DNA from 2 places in the Sphaerisporangium flaviroseum genome. Region 2 is predicted to be linked to the other one. Evidence: riboswitches for the same ligand, from Rfam matches in the RefSeq annotation. Region 2 holds a riboswitch; the other holds the start of a gene.
The links. Region 2 has a riboswitch for S-adenosylmethionine ahead of ABD810_RS00835 (aminotransferase class V-fold PLP-dependent enzyme). Riboswitches for the same ligand answer to the same signal wherever they lie in the genome.
Positions count from the first base shown of each region.

Region 1 (8,686 bases), on a different contig from region 2:
GCGACGGCCTGGGAGACCCCTTGCTCGATACGGAGCAGCGGAAGCGCGGCGGACAGCCCGTAGAGGTAGGTGGCGAAGATCGCGAGCTGCAGGTAGATAAGCCAGGTCGGGCGGTCTCGTGTGAGCCGGGCGCGCGATCGGACGGTCGTGGTCGAGCTCACTGATCCCCCGTGCCTCGGAGCGCTCCAACGGTCAGAAAGGTATCACCGCTGTATAAAAGATCAGCGCTCGAGGGCGGTGAGCTGGTCGGCGAACCACCGGCTCGGGGGGAGGGCCGTGGCGGCGGCGCGCAGCCGGATGCCCCGCTTGGCGCGCTCCTCCTCCGGAAGCATCAGCGCCTCATACAGGGCGTTCGCCGTACCGGAGACGTCGTACGGATTGACCAGGAGGGAGTCCTGGCCGAGCTCGGCCGCGGCCCCCGCCTCCCTGGACAGCACGAGCGCGCAGTGCGGCGCGAGGATCGGGCCCTCCTTGGCCACGAGGTTCATGCCGTCGCGGATCGGGTTCACCAGCAGCACGTCGGCCATGCGATAGGCGGCGAGCGACCGGGCGTAGTCGTCGTCCACGTTGAGTATCAGAGGGTCCCAGTCCTCGCCGCCGAACTCGTCCTCGATCTCCGCCGCGCAGCGCTGGACGGCCGCGGTGTACTCGCGGTACTCGGGCAGGTCGTGGCGCGAGGGATAGGCGAAGGCAAGGTGCACCACCTTGCCGTGCCACTCGGGATGGTCGGTCAGGAACTGCTTGTAGGCCGACAGTCCCCGGACGATGTTCTTCGACAGCTCGGTCCTGTCGATGCGCACGATCAGCTTGCGGTCGCCCACGCGCTCGCGGAGGGCGGTCATGTGCGACTCGACGTCGGGCTCCAGGGCGCGGGTCCAGAGGGCGTCACCGTCGACGCCCAGGGCGTGCACGCCGATGCGCGTCGTCCTGTCCTCGTAGGTGACCGTGCGTTCGGCGCGGTCGGTCTTGGCGCCGAGCAGCGTCTCGCAGCAGTCCATGAAGGCCGAGGCCCAGCGCGTGGTGAGGAAGCCGGCGTGGTCGGCGCCGAGGATGCCCGACAGCAGCTCGGCGGAGATGTCGTCGGGCAGCAGCGAGAAGTACTCCGGCGGAGCCCACGGCGTGTGGGAGAAGTGGGAGATGCGCAGGTCGGGGCGCTCCACCCGGAGCATCGCGGGGGCCAGGGTCAGGTGGTAGTCCTGGATCATCACGCGGGCCCCGTGCGCGGCCTCCTCGGCCAGCGCGAGCGCGAACGCCGCGTTGTAGTCCTGGTACGACTCCCACTCCCTGCGGAACCGCATGTCGAACTGCGGTGAGTTGGGGATGTCGTAGAGCAGGTGGTTGACGAACCACAGCGTGGAGTTCGCCACGGCGTTGTAGGCGCGGTGAAAGGTCGCGGGCGGGATGTCCAGCATGCGGACCGGGCCGGTTTCGTATCCCGCCTGGTCGAGGCGCCCGCTCGGCGCCAGCCGTATGGCGCGGCGGTCGCCGTCGGAGAGCGCGGCGCACACCCACAGCACGTCGGAGTCCTTGACCACCTCCGACAGGCCGGAGACCATGCCGCCACCGCCTCGGCGCATCGACAGCGTGCCGTCGTCGGCAAGCGTGAACGACACGGGGCCCCGGTTGGAGGCCAGCAGAATAGTGTTCATCTGCCCATCACCACTCCTCGTCCGCCACACGGCGGTCGTCCCTCGCCGTTCTTCTCCGCTGTGATGCGCACTTGGCCGCAGATTAAATAAATTTAACGCTCCCAATAAGATGGGCTGGTGGTGAGGTCGAGGCAATGTGCGCGAGGTCGAGGGGAGCTCCTTCATGGCGCTTGATGAGACGACCGAAGAGCTGGCCGTCGCCGCCGCCCAAGGTGATCACCGCTCCCTCGGAGAGCTACTCCGTCGCATCGAGCCTGACGTGCTCCGCCACTGCGCGAGGCTCCTGCCCTACCACCAGGACGCGGAGGAGGCTTGCCAGGATACGTTGCTGGCCGTCGCCCGCAACATCGGGCGCTTCGAGGGAAGGGCACGTTTTTCCACCTGGTTGCACATCGTCACCGCCAACTGTGCCCGCACCACCTACCGCACCTTGAAGCGCCGGGGCGCCGAGCAGTCCTCCGAAGAATTACCCGACATGCGGGCCGACCCGCGAAGGGTGAGCGTGATCGCCGGATCTCGCCTCGATCTGCTCGACGCGATGGAGGCCCTGGAGGCCGACAAGCCCGACCTCGCCCAGGCGCTCGTGCTGCGCGACATCTGCCAGCTCGACTACAACGAGGTCGCCGACCAGCTCGGCATCCCGCTCGGCACGGCGAAGTCGCGCATCCACCAGGCCCGTAAGTTCGTCCAGGCGGCCCTGGGTGACGCCTACGGCTGGAAATCCTGACCCTGCCCGGCAAGTATGCGACCCTCCCGCCTCCGGCCTTGGCAAAGGCGCTTTCATCGCTACACGGCGGCCCGCACCGTCTCATATCGTGAGACGGGCGGCCAAGGCTCCTGATGGGCGGGGTACAGTTCTTTAGACCTGCTTGTAATGTCGGCGGGATCACAACTTCATATTGCTCATCCAGAGGGGTGGAGGGACCGGCCCTGCGAAGCCCCGGCAACCCTCCCGGCTGTGGTCATACGCGTCTCCGAACGGCGTGGCAACAAGACCAGTGAGACCGGCCGGGACAGGTGCCAATTCCGGCCCGTGACCAAGGTGGTCCGGGCGAAGATGAGGGGAAAGGCCTCGCTTCATGGCGCTCGCAACAGCTGAGACTACGACCACACTCGACTTCGGCCCCGCCGTCGCACTCTCGTGCCGCGAATGCGGCACTCGCTACGACCTCGGACCGACCTTCGCCTGTATCGAGTGTTTCGGGCCACTCGAAGTGGCCTACACCTGGGACGGCCCCGACGCCGGCCGCACCTCGCCGGTGACCCGGGAACAGATCGCGTCCGGCCCCACCAACATCTGGCGATACCGAGGGCTTCTCCCGGTGCCCGTGGACGTCGCCTCCAAGCCCAACCTCGCCCCCGGCTGGACCAAGCTCGTCAAGGCCGACAATCTGGCCCGTGAGCTGGGAATCCGTAGCCTGCACGTCAAGGACGACTCCGGAAACCCGACCCATTCCTTCAAGGACAGGGTCGTCGCGATCGCCCTCGAGGCGGCGCGCAACTTCGGCTTCCACACCCTTTCGTGCTCGTCCACGGGCAACCTCGCGGGGGCCGTCGGCGCCGCCGCGGCGCGCGCCGGGCTGGACTCCTGCGTGTTCATCCCGTCCAACCTCGAAGAAGCCAAGATCACGATGGCGTCGGTGTACGGCGGCCGGCTGGTCGGCATCGAGGGCACCTACGACGAGGTGAACCGCTTCTGCTCGGAGCTCATAGGGGACCCCCTGGGCGACAAGTGGGGGTTCGTCAACGTCAATCTCCGGCCGTACTACGGGGAGGGCTCCAAGACCCTCGCCTACGAGATCGCCGAGCAACTGGGCTGGCGGATCCCCGACCAGATCATCGTGCCGGTGGCGTCCGGCTCGCAGCTCACGAAGATCGACAAGGGCTTCAAGGAGCTGATCAAGCTAGGGCTCGTCGACGACAAGCCGTACAAGATCTTCGGCGCGCAGGCCGAGGGATGCTCGCCGGTCTCCGCGGCCTACAAGGCCGGTCTCGACATCGTGCAGCCCGTCAAGCCGGACACCATCGCCAAGTCGCTGGCCATCGGCAACCCGGCCGACGGGCCGTACGTGCTCGACATCGCCCGCCGCACGGGGGGAGCGGTCGAGGACGTCACCGACGCGGAGGTGGTGAAGGCCATCCAGTTGCTGGCCCGCACCGAGGGCATCTTCGCCGAGACCGCGGGGGGCGTCACCGTCGGAGTGCTTCGCAAGCTGGTCGAGAACGGACTTGTGGACCCGGAGGCCGAGACGGTGGTGCTCAACACCGGGGACGGCCTGAAGACCCTCGACGCGGTCTCGGCCGAGGCGCGGCCCACCGCCGTCATAAGGCCCTCACTCGACGCATTCCGTACGGCTGTCGCCGATAACTCCTGAAAGGTCGCGATAAATGAGCGTTTCTGTGCGGATTCCGACGATTCTCCGTACGTACACCGATGGTGTGTCGGAGGTGAACGGGGAAGGGGCGACGCTTCGCGAGGTGTTGCAGAAGCTCGACACCGACTTCCCTGGAATCGGCGCCCGCATTCTGGACGAAACGGGCAAGATTCGTCGTTTTGTCAACGTCTATGTCGGAGAAGAGGATGTCCGTTTCGTGGACGGCCTTGACACCGTCACGCCGGAAGGCGCGCAGATCTCCGTGATCCCGGCGGTCGCAGGAGGCTGAGCCTCGGTCCCCGCAACGCCCACGCGTCCGAAGGATGCGTGGGCGTTGGCCTGTCTGGGGACGGCAGAGCTGGCTGCCCTTATAGAAGTTCTTACTGGGCCCGCTGTGTAGTGTAATTATCAACTAACTAAACGCGAGCGAAAAATAGTCACGTACCGCTTAGAGCGAACGTCAAGAAGTAGTTTCGTGATTGACTCTGTTGCGCCAAGCCTTGCCACAGGTATGGTCGAGAACGATCGACGAAGCCGAGGAGTTCGCATGCGTCTCGGCTCGGAAGGTCACGGACCTCGCGGAGGAGTGGGCGGGGTCCGGAGCCCAGCAAGAGGAGTCGGAAAGTGGCGCAGGGCACCGTCAAATGGTTTAACGCGGACAAGGGCTACGGCTTCATCGCGGTAGACGGTGGTAAGGACGTGTTTGTCCACTACTCAGCGATCATGTCCGAGGGATATCGGTCCCTTGAGCAAGGTCAGCGGGTGGAGTTCGAGATCACACAGGGCCAGAAGGGTCCACAGGCGGAGTCCGTCCGGACTGTGTGACGCGGCCGGCGCTGTCCGGTCGTCGACGGAGATCCACTGGTCTCTCTTAGTCAGTAGCTGGAAGGTTCGGTCTGTCATGCACCAAGACAGGCCGAGCCTTCCGTCATGTCCGTGCTTCCCTGGTTGCGGAGACATGCCCAATATTGGGCATACGGTCAGAGAAATCCTTGTGCCGCCCAGGTCATAGGGGTTGTGGCTTGCACTCGACGGGGTAGAGTGCTAAACAGTTCGTTGGCACTCTCCTGTCGAGAGTGACAAATCTGGATCGAGGCGATGGGGCTTCGCGGTCCACGGCGACAGGTGTCGTGAGAGCGCGGGTCTACATGCCGTCGCGGGCGTCGGCTCGATCCGCTGCAAGCCACCCTGTGTCTGGGAGGTCTAGCCGTATGGCAGCCAAGATGATCGCGTTTAACGAGGACGCCCGGCGCGGTCTCGAGCGGGGTATGAACCAGCTCGCCGACGCCGTCAAGGTGACCCTTGGTCCCAAGGGGCGCAACGTCGTGCTGGAGAAGAAGTGGGGCGCTCCCACGATCACCAACGACGGTGTCTCGATCGCCAAGGAGATCGAGCTCGAGGACCCGTGGGAGAAGATCGGGGCCGAGCTGGTCAAGGAGGTCGCGAAGAAGACCGACGACGTCGCGGGTGACGGCACCACCACCGCCACCGTGCTCGCTCAGGCGCTGGTACGCGAGGGCCTGCGCAACGTGGCCGCCGGCGCCAACCCGATGTCCTTGAAGAAGGGCATCGAGGCCGCCGTCGAGCGCGTCAGCGAGGAGCTCTCGAAGATCGCCAAGGATGTGGAGACCAAGGAGCAGATCGCCTCCACCGCCTCCATCTCCGCCGGCGACACGCAGATCGGCGAGATGATCGCCGAGGCGATGGACAAGGTCGGCAAGGAAGGCGTCATCACGGTCGAGGAGAGCAACGCCTTCGGGCTGGAGCTCGAGCTCACCGAGGGTATGCGCTTCGACAAGGGCTACATCTCCGGTTACTTCGTGACCGACCCGGAGCGGATGGAGGCCGTCCTCGACGACCCCTACATCCTGATCGTCAACTCCAAGGTCTCGGCCAACAAGGACCTGCTTCCCCTGCTCGACAAGGTCGTGCAGGCCGGCAAGCCGCTGATGATCATCGCCGAGGACGTCGAGGGCGAGGCCCTGGCGACCCTGGTGGTCAACAAGATCCGCGGCCTGTTCAAGTCCGTGGCCGTCAAGGCCCCCGGCTTCGGCGACCGCCGCAAGGCGATGCTGGGCGACATCGCCACCCTCACCGGTGGCCAGGTCATCAGCGAGGACGTGGGCCTCAAGCTCGAGAGCGCCACGCTCGACCTGCTGGGCCGCGCGCGCCAGGTCATCGTCACCAAGGACGAGACCACCATCGTCGACGGCGCCGGTGACCCCGAGCAGATCTCCGGCCGGGTCAACCAGATCCGCAACGAGATCGAGAACACCGACTCCGACTACGACCGCGAGAAGCTCCAGGAGCGCCTCGCCAAGCTGGCCGGTGGCGTCGCCGTCATCAAGGCCGGCGCGGCCACCGAGGTCGAGCTCAAGGAGCGCAAGCACCGCATCGAGGACGCCGTTCGCAACGCGAAGGCGGCCGTCGAGGAGGGCATCGTCCCCGGCGGTGGCGTGGCTCTGCTGCAGGCCGGCGCCAAGGCGTTCGACAAGCTGGAGCTGTTCAACGACGAGGCCACCGGTGCCGCGATCGTCCGCAAGGCGCTCGAGGAGCCGCTGAAGCAGATCGCCGTCAACGCCGGCCTCGAAGGCGGCGTCGTGGTCGAGCGTGTCCGCAACCTCGAGCTGGGCGTCGGCCTCAACGCCGCGACCGGTGAGTATGTCAACATGCTCGAAGCGGGCATCATCGACCCCGCCAAGGTCACCCGCTCGGCGCTGCAGAACGCCGCCTCCATCGCGGCGCTGTTCCTCACCACCGAGGCCGTCATCGCCGAGAAGCCCGAGAAGACCCCTGCCGCTCCCGCCATGCCCGGCGGCGGCGACATGGACTTCTGAGCCCCGGCTCACAAGCGTCACCGAAAGGGCCACCTCCGGTACTCCGGGGGTGGCCCTTTGGCATGTGCGTGGCGACTCGGTCACTCGTTGAGATCGCCATCGATCCTTGGACATCCGCCGTATCGCATTCTTGGTGAGCGGACCTCGCTTCACTGTGCGGTCGCCGATCCCCCACCTGTCCACTCGACATCGGTCGACGTGTTCACCGGCGTTTTCGTCCGCGTGGCGTGCGTCTTCGCGGCTGACCGCTGAGCTAGGGTGACGTTGCCCGTCGCGCATGATCATTTTGCGTTATGGGCGATCTCCCCCCTCATGCCTAGCCGAGGTCGAGGAGAGAATCTATGTCGCACAGACCTGCCCTTGTGACGGGATGCACCCTGACGATCGTCGCACTCACCCTGGCGGCCGTACCGGCCGATGCCGAAAGCCGGGCGGCAGGCACCGCCATGACCAGGCCGTCCGCGCGTAAACCCCCGCCGGGTATGCTGGAGGCACTCCAGCGCGACCTCCATCTCAGCAGTTCACAAGCCCAGGCCCGCCTGTTGAATGAGGCCCGACTGACCCCGATCGCGGGGCAGCTGAGCAAGAAGCTCGGCAGCCGCTTCGGTGGCGTCTGGCTGCGGGGAAATAGTGCGCACACCCTGGTGGTGGCCACCACCAGCGCCGCCGACATCCCCGAGATCATCGGCGCGGGTGCCCAGGCCGAGATCGTCACCAGGTCGCTGACGGAACTCGCCAAGGTCAAGGAGAAGATCGACCAGGCAATGATCGGCAAGCCACTGGTGTCGGGCGCTCGCTACGTCGACGTCAAGCGCAACAAGGTGGTCGTCCTGTCGCCGAAAGTCGACGACGCCGTGGGCGCCGTCCTGAGCGCCGGCGTGGACACCGGCGCGGTGCTCGTGCTGCCCTCCACGGAGGCCCCCCATCCCCTGTACGACCTGGTGGGCGGCAACGCCTACTTCATCGGCACCACCAGTCGCTGTTCCATCGGGTTTCCCGTGGTCAAGGGCGCCCAGAATGGATTCGTCAGCGCCGGCCACTGCGGCACGACCGGCGCCACCACCACCGGCTTCAACCGCGTCGCCCAGGGCGTCTTCCAGGGGTCGAGCTTCCCGAACAACGACTACTCCTGGGTCGCCGTCAATGCCAACTGGACGCCCACGCCGACGGTGGACAACGGCGAGAACGGCACCGTGCCCGTCGCCGGCGCCAGGGTCGCCATCGAAGGCGCCTCGGTCTGCCGGTCCGGCTCCACCACCGACTGGCACTGCGGCGTCATCCAGCAGCGCGACGCCAGCGTCACCTACCCCCAGGGAACCGTCTTCGGACTGACCCGCACCAACGTCTGCGCCGAACCCGGTGACTCCGGCGGCTCCTTCATCTCCATCGACCAAGCCCAGGGGGTCACATCGGGCGGCTCGGGCGACTGCAGCACCGGCGGCACCACCTACTTCCAGCCGATCGGTGAGATCCTCACCGCCTACGGGCTGTCGCTGAGGACCACCGCCGGCAATCCCCCGCCACCGGCCACGGGCACCTGCACCGGTTACCCCAACACCTTCACCGGTAGCCTGACCAACGGCCAGTCCGTCTACCAGCCGAAGAACCTGTACTACTACTCCACCGTCGGCGGGGTCCACACCGGCTGCCTGGACGGTCCTGACGGCGCCGACTTCGACCTGTACCTGCAAAAGTGGAGTGGCAACGCCTGGCAGACCGTCGCCACCTCCGACAGCGCGGGGCCGGACGAGAAGATCACCTACACCGGTACCGTCGGCTACTACCGCTACAGGGTGACCTCGTGGGCCGGCTCCGGCGCCTACAC
Region 1 is NZ_BAAAZR010000007.1:34,657-43,342, forward strand. It holds gene ABD810_RS15535 (MFS transporter) at 1-161, opposite strand, end outside; gene ABD810_RS15540 (alpha,alpha-trehalose-phosphate synthase (UDP-forming)) at 222-1,649, opposite strand; gene ABD810_RS15545 (RNA polymerase sigma factor) at 1,813-2,376, shown strand; SAM riboswitch class I at 2,550-2,713, shown strand; gene thrC (threonine synthase) at 2,729-4,024, shown strand; gene ABD810_RS15555 (MoaD/ThiS family protein) at 4,038-4,313, shown strand; gene ABD810_RS15560 (cold-shock protein) at 4,649-4,849, shown strand; gene groL (chaperonin GroEL) at 5,236-6,861, shown strand; gene ABD810_RS15570 (S1 family peptidase) at 7,203-8,686, shown strand, end outside.
Region 1: it holds a riboswitch for S-adenosylmethionine, as region 2 does, so the genes downstream of both, thrC (threonine synthase) here and ABD810_RS00835 (aminotransferase class V-fold PLP-dependent enzyme) in region 2, are expected to answer to the same signal.

Region 2 (8,686 bases):
CCATGCCCCCGGTGGCGAGCACGACGGCGCCCGCCCGCACGGCGCCGACGCCGTCCCTCGCGCCCTCGCCCATCACGTGCAGCGTGATCCCGCAGGCGGCCCCGGAGGCGTCCTTGAGCAGGTCGAGCACCAGCGCGTGCTCGATGACCTCGATGCGGCCGCCGGTGGACGCGCTCGCCGCCACCGCCTCGACCAGGGCGCGCTGGACCTCGGCCCCCGTCGCGTCCCCGCCCGCGTGGACGATGCGGTCGCGGCAGTGCCCTCCCTCGCGGGTGAGCTGGAGCTCGCCGCCCGGCTCGCGGTCGAAGCGGGCGCCGTGGTCCATGAGAAGGCGCAACGCGGCCGGACCCTCGGTCACCAAGGCCCGCACGGCCCGGACGTCACACAGGCCGACTCCGGCGACGAGCGTGTCACTCAGATGCTCGGCCGGGGAGTCGGCCGGATCGAGCACCGCGGCGATCCCGCCCTGAGCCCAGCGTGTGGAGCCGGACGAGAGCACGTCCTTGGTCACGACCAGCACACGGGCGCCGGGAGCCAGCTCGGCGTATCGGAGCGCCACGGTGAGCCCGGCGATGCCGGATCCGACGACGACGACGTCGGCCTGGACGCTCCAACCGGGCTCCGGCGCGGCCAGCCGCCGTGGAATGGGCGGGTGGGTCATGGGTCGCTCCCCTCATTTCGTCACTATGACGATAGGGCATGACCGGACGGCGCCGAGCCCGGGGTAGGGGGATGCGCGGCCCGGCTGCTGAAGGCGTGCTACAGGGCGAGCGTCAGGACCACGTTGTCGATCAACCGGGTGGAGCCCACCTTGGCGGCGACCGCGAGGACGGCTTCGCCCTGGTGATGGTCGGTCACGGCGGTGAAGGTCGCGGGGTCCACCAGGCTCAGGTAGTCGAGGACCAGCGGCGGATCGGCCGCGGCGGCCTCGTCGAGTACGGCGTGCGCCGCGTGCAGGATGTCCTTGGGGCGGCTCTTCCGCGCGCCCTCGCGGAGCGCCTCCGACAGCGCCAGAGCGGTGACCCGGTCGGCGGCCGACAGATAGCGGTTCCGGCTGGAGAGCGCCAGCCCGTCCGGCTCGCGGACCGTGGGCGCGCCGGCGATCGTGATCGGGAGGTTGAGGTCGGCGACCATGCGGCGGATCAGCGCGAGCTGCTGGGCGTCCTTCTGGCCGAAGACGGCGACATCCGGCTGGACCAGGTTGAACAGCTTCAGCACGACGGTCAGCACGCCGTCGAAGTGGCCGGGCCGGAACGCGCCCTCGACGACCGTGCCCATCTGCCCCGAGGTGACGCCGACCTGGCGGTCGGGAAGGTACATCTCGTCGGCCGCGGGGGCGAAGACCATGCTCACGCCCTCGGCCGAGCACACCTCGAGGTCGGCGTCGAAGGTGCGGGGGTAGCGGGAGAAGTCCTCGCCCGGGCCGAACTGCAGCGGGTTGACGAAGATGCTGACCGCCACATGATCGGAGTGCTCCCTGCCGAGGCGGATCAGCGAGCGATGCCCTTCGTGCAGGGCGCCCATGGTCGGGACCAGGGCCAGGCTGCGCCCCGGCGACCCGGCGTACCCGCCGCCGATGCCGAGCGCCGCGCGTGCCGCGAGCAGCTCCGGCCGGTCTCCGGCGACGATCACGTCCACGAGTTCCCTCCAAGGGCGTCGAGCAGGCGTTCGGCCGCCTCGGGTTTGAGCAGCCCGGCGGCCAGCGCCCGGTCGGCGGTGAGCCGGGCGAGGGCGACGTAGGCGTCCGCCGCCTCTGGCGCGGCCAGGATGAGCGCGTCCACATGCTTGCGTACGGTGCCCGCGTCGCCGCGCACGACGGGCCCGGTCAGCCCGGCGAGGCCGAGCCGCAACGCGTTGTCGAGGGCCGCGCCGAGCAGCGGCCCCAGCATGCGCCCCGGATGCTCCACGCCGATCTTCTTGAGCAGCTCCTGCGACTCGGCGATCAGGGTGACCATGTGGTTGGCCGCGCCGGCGAGGGCGGCGTGGTACAGCGCGCGGTCCTCGTCGGCGATCCAGGCCGGCTCGCCGCCCATCTCGATGACCAGGGCTTCTGCCACCGGCCGGAGCGGCTCGGGCGCGGTGACGCCGAACGCGCAGCCCACGATGCGGCGCAGGTCGTCGTCCCTGCCCGTGAAGGTCATCACCGGATGGATCGCGAACGGCAGCGCGCCGACCGCCGTGGCGGGCTCCAGCACCCCCAGCCCGTACGCGCCGCTGGTGTGCACGAGCATCTTGCCCCGCAGGTCCACTCCGGCGGCGGCGAGCCCGGATACCAGGCCGGGGAGCACGTCGTCGGGCACGGTGAGCAGGACCAGGTCCGCCCGGCGGATCACGTCGTCGGGCTGGGAGATGCCCACGCCGAGGCGCTGCCCGGCCCGGTCGCGCGAGGCGTCGGAGACCCCCGCGGCGGCCACCACGCTGTGCCCTGCCTGCGCGAGTGCCGCGCCGAGGACCGAGCCCACTCGTCCGGCTCCGAGGACCCCGACGGCGAGACGCCCCGGACGGTCGCTTGTCTCCATCACGTTCCTGTTCACAACTCGACGAGCCGAGCCCAGTTGACCAGCGTAACGGTCAGGACTCGGCGGCCCGTCGTCCGACTCCGCCGACGGGCTTGGCGCCTTCGCGACAACCAGTGGATCACAGCAAGACGCTATTTATGCCGCAATATACGTTGAAATAGGGACATGCTGGACGACTGCGCGCTGTTTGACAGTGGAGGGTCAGCACGACGGTCATGGGCGATGACCATCCTTGATAGCGTCCAGTCCCGTGTGGGTCACGTGGCGGGAGGCCATGGAGCGAGCACTCTATGGCGAGAACGGCTTCTACCTCCGGGAGCGTCCATCCGGCCACTTCCGCACCTCGGTCGGCGCTTCGCCCGCCTTCGCCCGTGCGGTGCTCCGCCTGCTGGGCACGGTCGACGACGCGCTGGGCCATCCCCCCGAGATCGACCTCGTGGACGTCGGCTCGGGCGACGGCCTGCTGGTCACCCAGGTGCTCCGCACGGCGGAGCCTGAGTTGGTGGAGCGGTTGCGCGTCTCGGCCGTCGACCTCTCGCCTCCGCCTCACGACCTCGACAAGGAGATCGCCTGGGTCGGCGTCCCGCCCGACGAGATCACCGGGCTGGTCATCGCCAACGAGTGGCTGGACAACGTGCCCCTCGACGTGGCCGAGCAGACACCGGGAGGTCCGCGGCTGGTGCTCGTCGACCTGGAGACGGGCGAGGAGCGGCTCGGCGACCCACCGGGCGAGGAGGATTCGGCGTGGCTGGAGCGCTGGTGGCCACTGGGCTCGGCGGGCATGCGAGCGGAGATCGGCCGGCCGCGCGACGAGGCCTGGACCTCGGTCGTCACACGGCTGGCGCGAGGGCTGGCGGTGGCCGTGGATTATGCACACCCTGTGGATAACCGCCCGCCCTTCGGCACCCTGACCGGCTACCGGGACGGTGCCTGCGTGGTTCCCATACCCGATGGTTCCTGCGATATCACCGCACATGTGGCGCTCGACGCGTGCGCGGAGGCGGGCGAGCGCGCCGGGGCGATATCCACAACGTTGACGACGCAACGACTTGCGCTGCGGGAACTGGGCGTCACCGGTGCCCGGCCCCCGTTGAGCCGCGCAAGCATCGATCCCGGGGGGTATCTGCGCGCGCTCGCCCAGGCGTCACAGGAGGCCGAGCTGATCGATCCGGCGGGGCTCGGCGGCTTCGGCTGGCTCAGCCAGCGGAAGGGCTGACCCTCCCTCGGGGGTCGGCCGGTGACAGCGTCAGGCCATCCCGCTCGGCCGGTGACAGCGTCAGGCCATCCCGCTCGGCCGATGGCGGCGTCAGGCCATCCCACTCGGCGGGGAGTGCGCTGAAGGCCTGGAATCAGCCGGTGGAGACCTTGAGGGACTCAAGGCCCCTGATGACGTAGTTGGGCTTCCACGCGGGCTCTTCGGTGAGCTCCAGCTTGGGCGCCGCCTTCAGCAGCGCTCCGAACGACTCGATGAGCTCCACGCGGGCCAGCGGAGCGCCCAGGCAGAAGTGGATTCCCGCACCGAAAGAGATGTGCGGGTTCTCCCTCCTGCTCAGGTCCAGCCGGTCGGGCTCCGCGAAGACCTCCGGGTCCCGGTTCGCCGAGCCGAACAGCAAGGCGACCTCGACGCCCTTCGGGATGTCCACCCCGCCGATGGTGATGTCCTCCAGCACCCAGCGCTCGAACATCTGCAGCGGGGTGTCCCAGCGCATCAGCTCCTCGACCGCGGACGGCAGCAGCGAGAGGTCACCGCGCAGCCGCTCCAGCTCGCCGGGGTTGCGGAACAGCGACCACCAGCCGTTGCCCGTGACGTTCACGGTGGCCTCGTGACCGGCGTTGAGCAACAGCACGCACGTGCCGATCAGCTCGTCCTCGGTGAGCCGGTCCCCGTCGTCCACCACCTGGGCCATCGCGCTGATCAGGTCGTTCCCCGGGTTCTTCCTGCGCTCGGCGGCCAGCGCGCGCAGGTACTCCGCGAACTCCGACGCGGCGCGGGCCGCCGTGTGCTGGGCCTCGATCGAAGGGTTGAGCTCGTACATGCCGCAGATGTCGGCCGACCAGGGCCGCAGCAGGTGCCGGTCCGCCTCCGGCACGCCGAGCATCTCGGCGATGACCGTCACCGGCAGCGGCTCGGCCACCTCGGCCAGCAGGTCGCCGCCCCCGCGCTCGACGAAGCCGTCCACCAGCTCACCGGCGATCCGCCGCACACCGGGACGGAGTTCCTCCACCATGCGCGGCGTGAACGCCTTGGAGACCAGCCGCCGCAGCCGGGTGTGGACCGGCGGCTCCACGTCGAGCATGCCCGCGCGTATCACCCTCCAGAACGGCTCCTGGAAGTCCGGCTCCGCCTCGCGGCCGAAGTCCTCGTGCGAGGCCACGTGCAGGTAGGAGCGGCCGAGCCGGCGATCCCGCAGCGCCGCGTTGACGTCCCCGTGCCTGGCCACGAGCCACTGGCCGGTCGGCTCGAAGAAGCTGACCGGCTCGGTCTCGCGAAGTTCTCGGTAGGCGTCGTACGGGTGGGCAACGAAGTCGGGATTCCACGGATCAAAATGCACAAAGTCATCGTAAATGGGATTGCACGCCCCGGCTCACTGGGTGGTGGTGCTTCCGGTCTCGGGAGCCTCCTCGTAGCGCTCCCGCAGGTCCACGGGCCGCTGGCGGCCGGCCTTCCTTCGGGCGCGGATGTTCAGCAGTTCCACCCCCAGCGAGAACGCCATGGCGAAGTAGATGTAGCCCTTGGAGATGTGCTGCTCGAAGCCCTCGGCGATGAGCACGACACCGATCAGCAGCAGGAAGGACAGGGCCAGCATCTTGATGCTGGGGTATCTCTCGACGAACGCGCTGATGGGCCCGGCCGCGAAGAGCATGACGATGACCGAGACGATCACCGCGGCCACCATGACCCCGAGTTCGTCCACCATCCCGACGGCCGTGATGACCGAGTCGAGCGAGAAGACGATGTCGAGCACCATGATCTGCAGGATCACCGCGGTGAAGGAGGCGGCGACCTTCGAGCTGGAATGACCCGGTGCGCCCTCCAGGCTGTCGCCGATCTCGAAGGCGCTCTTGCCCAGGAGGAACAGCCCGCCCAGGATCAGGATCAGATCTCGGCCCGAGATCCCCTGACCGAAAACCTGGAACAACGGCTCCGTCAGCCGTACGACCCAGGACAGGGCGAGCAGCAAGGCGAGGCGGCTGATGAGCGCCAGCCCCAGACCCACCTTGCGGGCGCGGTCGCGCTGCTCGGGGGGAAGCTTCCCCGCGAGGATCGAGATGAAGATGATGTTGTCGATCCCCAGCACGATCTCGAGAGCGACCAGGGTGAAGAACCCGATCCAGATCTCCGGGTTGGCCACCCAGTCCATAGTGTCTCCTCAAGCTAGGGGTTCGCCCAGGTCGCGGCATCGCGGGCATCGGTCGGTCCTCTGTCAACGGACGACGCGCCCGCAAAGTTCGCGAAGAACTCAGACCCCTACGACTCCCCTGTTGAAGTTGCGGAGACGAGGGTGCTTCGGGTTATAGTCCCCGTAGGTCATGAGTGCCAGCGCCAAGCCCCGGCTCGCTGGCCGGCAACCCTCGCGCTCGCGGCGGGGTGCCCCGGGTGAGGACCAGGTCCGGCACGAGGTGTGCCGGGCAAGCGCGGGCTCCGTCATACCAACGCCATGACCGGGGTCCCATGACCCTAGGAGGCCGGCGTTGTCCGCTTTCACTGTCCTGAAGAGCCATTCCCCTGCTGTTTCCGGCGTCCCGGCCGGTGCCGAGCTCGCTCGGGGGGCCCATGGCACGGTGGCGGGGCGTACCGGTCCCACGATCCCGGCCGTACTGGGTACGGATCTGGAGGTTCCGGTCAGGGGCGGCACGCTCGTCCAGTACGCCAACCTCGACTACGCGGCGAGCGCTCCGTGTCTGGAGCCGGTGAGCGCCGCCGTCGCCGCCGCGCTTCCGGCCTATTCCAGCGTGCACCGGGGAGCCGGGTACGCCTCGCAGCTCACCACGGCGCGTTACGAGCAGGCGCGGCACACCGTGCGGGCCTTCGTCGGCGCGCGGCCCGACGACGCCGTCGTGTTCACCCGCAACACCACGGACGCGGCGAACCTCCTGGCCCGCTCCCTCCCCGAGGGCACCACCGCCGTGGTCTTCGAGACCGAGCACCACGCGTCGCTGCTGCCCTGGCCCGATGCCGTACGGCTCGCGCCTCCCGCGTTCCCCGGCGAGGCGGTACGCGCGGCGGACGAGACCCTCGCGGCCATCGACGGGCCCAAGCTCCTGGTCGTCACCGCGGCCTCGAACGTCACCGGCGAGCTGTGGCCGATCGCCGCCCTGGCCCACATCGCCCACCGGCACGGCGCCCGGATCCTCGTGGACGCCGCACAGCTCGTCCCGCACCGCCGGCTCAACCTGACCGCCCTGGACCTGGACTACGTGGCGTTCTCCGGGCACAAGCTCTACGCCCCGTTCGGAGCGGGCGCCCTCATCGGCCGGGCCGACTGGCTGGCCGAGGCCGAGCCGTACCTGCGTGGCGGCGGGGCGTCGAAGGCCGTCACCGGAGGCGCGGGACGGGAACTGCCGCTGGACGCCGAGTGGAGCACAGACCCCGAGCAGCGGCACGAGGCGGGCACCCCGAACGTGCTGGGGGCCGTCGCGCTGGCCGCCGCCTGCGACGCCCTCTCGGCCACCGGCTGGACGAGCCTGATCAAGGAGGAGGAGCGCCTCATCACGCTGCTGCGTGACGGGCTCGCGGGGATCGAGGGCGTCCACGAGCTTTCGCTCTGGGGACCCGCCCACCCGCGCGTCGGCATCGTGTCCTTCGTGGTCGAGGGATGGACCGCCCGGGAAGTGGCCGAGGCGCTCTCCTCCGAGTACGGCATCGGCGTGCGCGACGGCAAGTTCTGCGCTCATCCCTTCGTCAGGCACCTGCTCGACGGCGTGGGCCTGGCCGGAGACGCCGCGTGCGCCGACGGCACGGCAGGGGCCATACGGGCGTCCATCGGCATCGGCACCACCGAGGAGCACATCCGCCGCCTGGTCACCGCCCTCTCGGATCTTGTCTCCCGCGCCTGACGTGACAGCATGGGGTTTATGACCGAACCTCGCACCGGAGTGGGGCGCACCGAACGGGTCGTGGGGATCGGGGCCGGGGCCAAGGAACTGGCCACCGAGGACATGATCCTCAACATCGGGCCCCAGCATCCCTCCACCCACGGTGTCCTGCGCCTGCGGCTGATCGTGGACGGCGAGCGCATCGACACGGCCGAGCCGATCGTCGGCTACATGCACCGCGGCGCGGAGAAACTCTTCGAGGTCCGCGACTACCGGCAGATCATCGTGCTGGCCAACCGCCACGACTGGCTCTCGGCGTTCGCCAACGAGCTGGGTGTCGTGCTGGCCGTCGAACGCATGCTGGGCATGGAGGTGCCGGTCCGGGCGGTGTGGGCGCGCACGCTGCTCGCCGAGCTGAACCGCGTGCTCAACCACCTGATGTTCCTCGGGTCCTATCCCCTGGAGCTCGGCGCCATCACCCCGCTCTTCTACGCCTTCCGCGAGCGGGAGACGGTGCAGGCCGTCATGGAGGAGATCTCCGGGGGGCGGATGCACTACATGTTCAACAGGGTCGGCGGGCTGAAGGAGGATCTTCCCTACGGCTGGCTCGACAGGACGACGCAAGCGGTCAGCGACGTGCGCAGGCGGCTTCCCGACATCGAGAACCTGATCTTCGGCAACGAGATCTTCTTGGCGCGCACGCGTGGGGTCGGGGTGCTCGACCGCGAGACGATCATGCAGTACGGCGTCAGCGGCCCGATCGCGCGCGCCTCCGGGGTCGACCTCGACCTGCGCCGCGACGAGCCGTACCTGGCGTACGGCGAGCTTCCCGTGAAGGTGGTCACACGCTCGGCGGGCGACTGCCACGCCCGCTTCGAGGTGCTGCTCGACCAGGTGAAAGTCTCGCTCGACCTGGCCGACGCCTGCGTGGAACGGCTCCGGTCGCTCCCGCCAGGGCCGATCAACCAGCGGCTGCCGAAGGTGCTGAAGGTGCCCGAGGGCCACACCTACGCGTGGACCGAGAGTCCCCTTGGGCTCAACGGCTACTACCTGGTGTCGCGGGGCGAGAAGACGCCGTGGCGGCTCAAGCTGCGCAGCCCGTCGTACAACAACATCCAGGTGCTCAGGGA
Region 2 is NZ_BAAAZR010000001.1:171,419-180,104, forward strand. It holds gene ABD810_RS00805 (L-aspartate oxidase) at 1-661, opposite strand, end outside; gene panC (pantoate--beta-alanine ligase) at 760-1,578, opposite strand; gene ABD810_RS00815 (Rossmann-like and DUF2520 domain-containing protein) at 1,629-2,519, opposite strand; gene ABD810_RS00820 (SAM-dependent methyltransferase) at 2,794-3,735, shown strand; gene ABD810_RS00825 (cytochrome P450) at 3,869-5,071, opposite strand; gene ABD810_RS00830 (TerC family protein) at 5,105-5,881, opposite strand; SAM riboswitch class IV at 6,047-6,162, shown strand; gene ABD810_RS00835 (aminotransferase class V-fold PLP-dependent enzyme) at 6,213-7,577, shown strand; gene ABD810_RS00840 (NADH-quinone oxidoreductase subunit D) at 7,596-8,686, shown strand, end outside.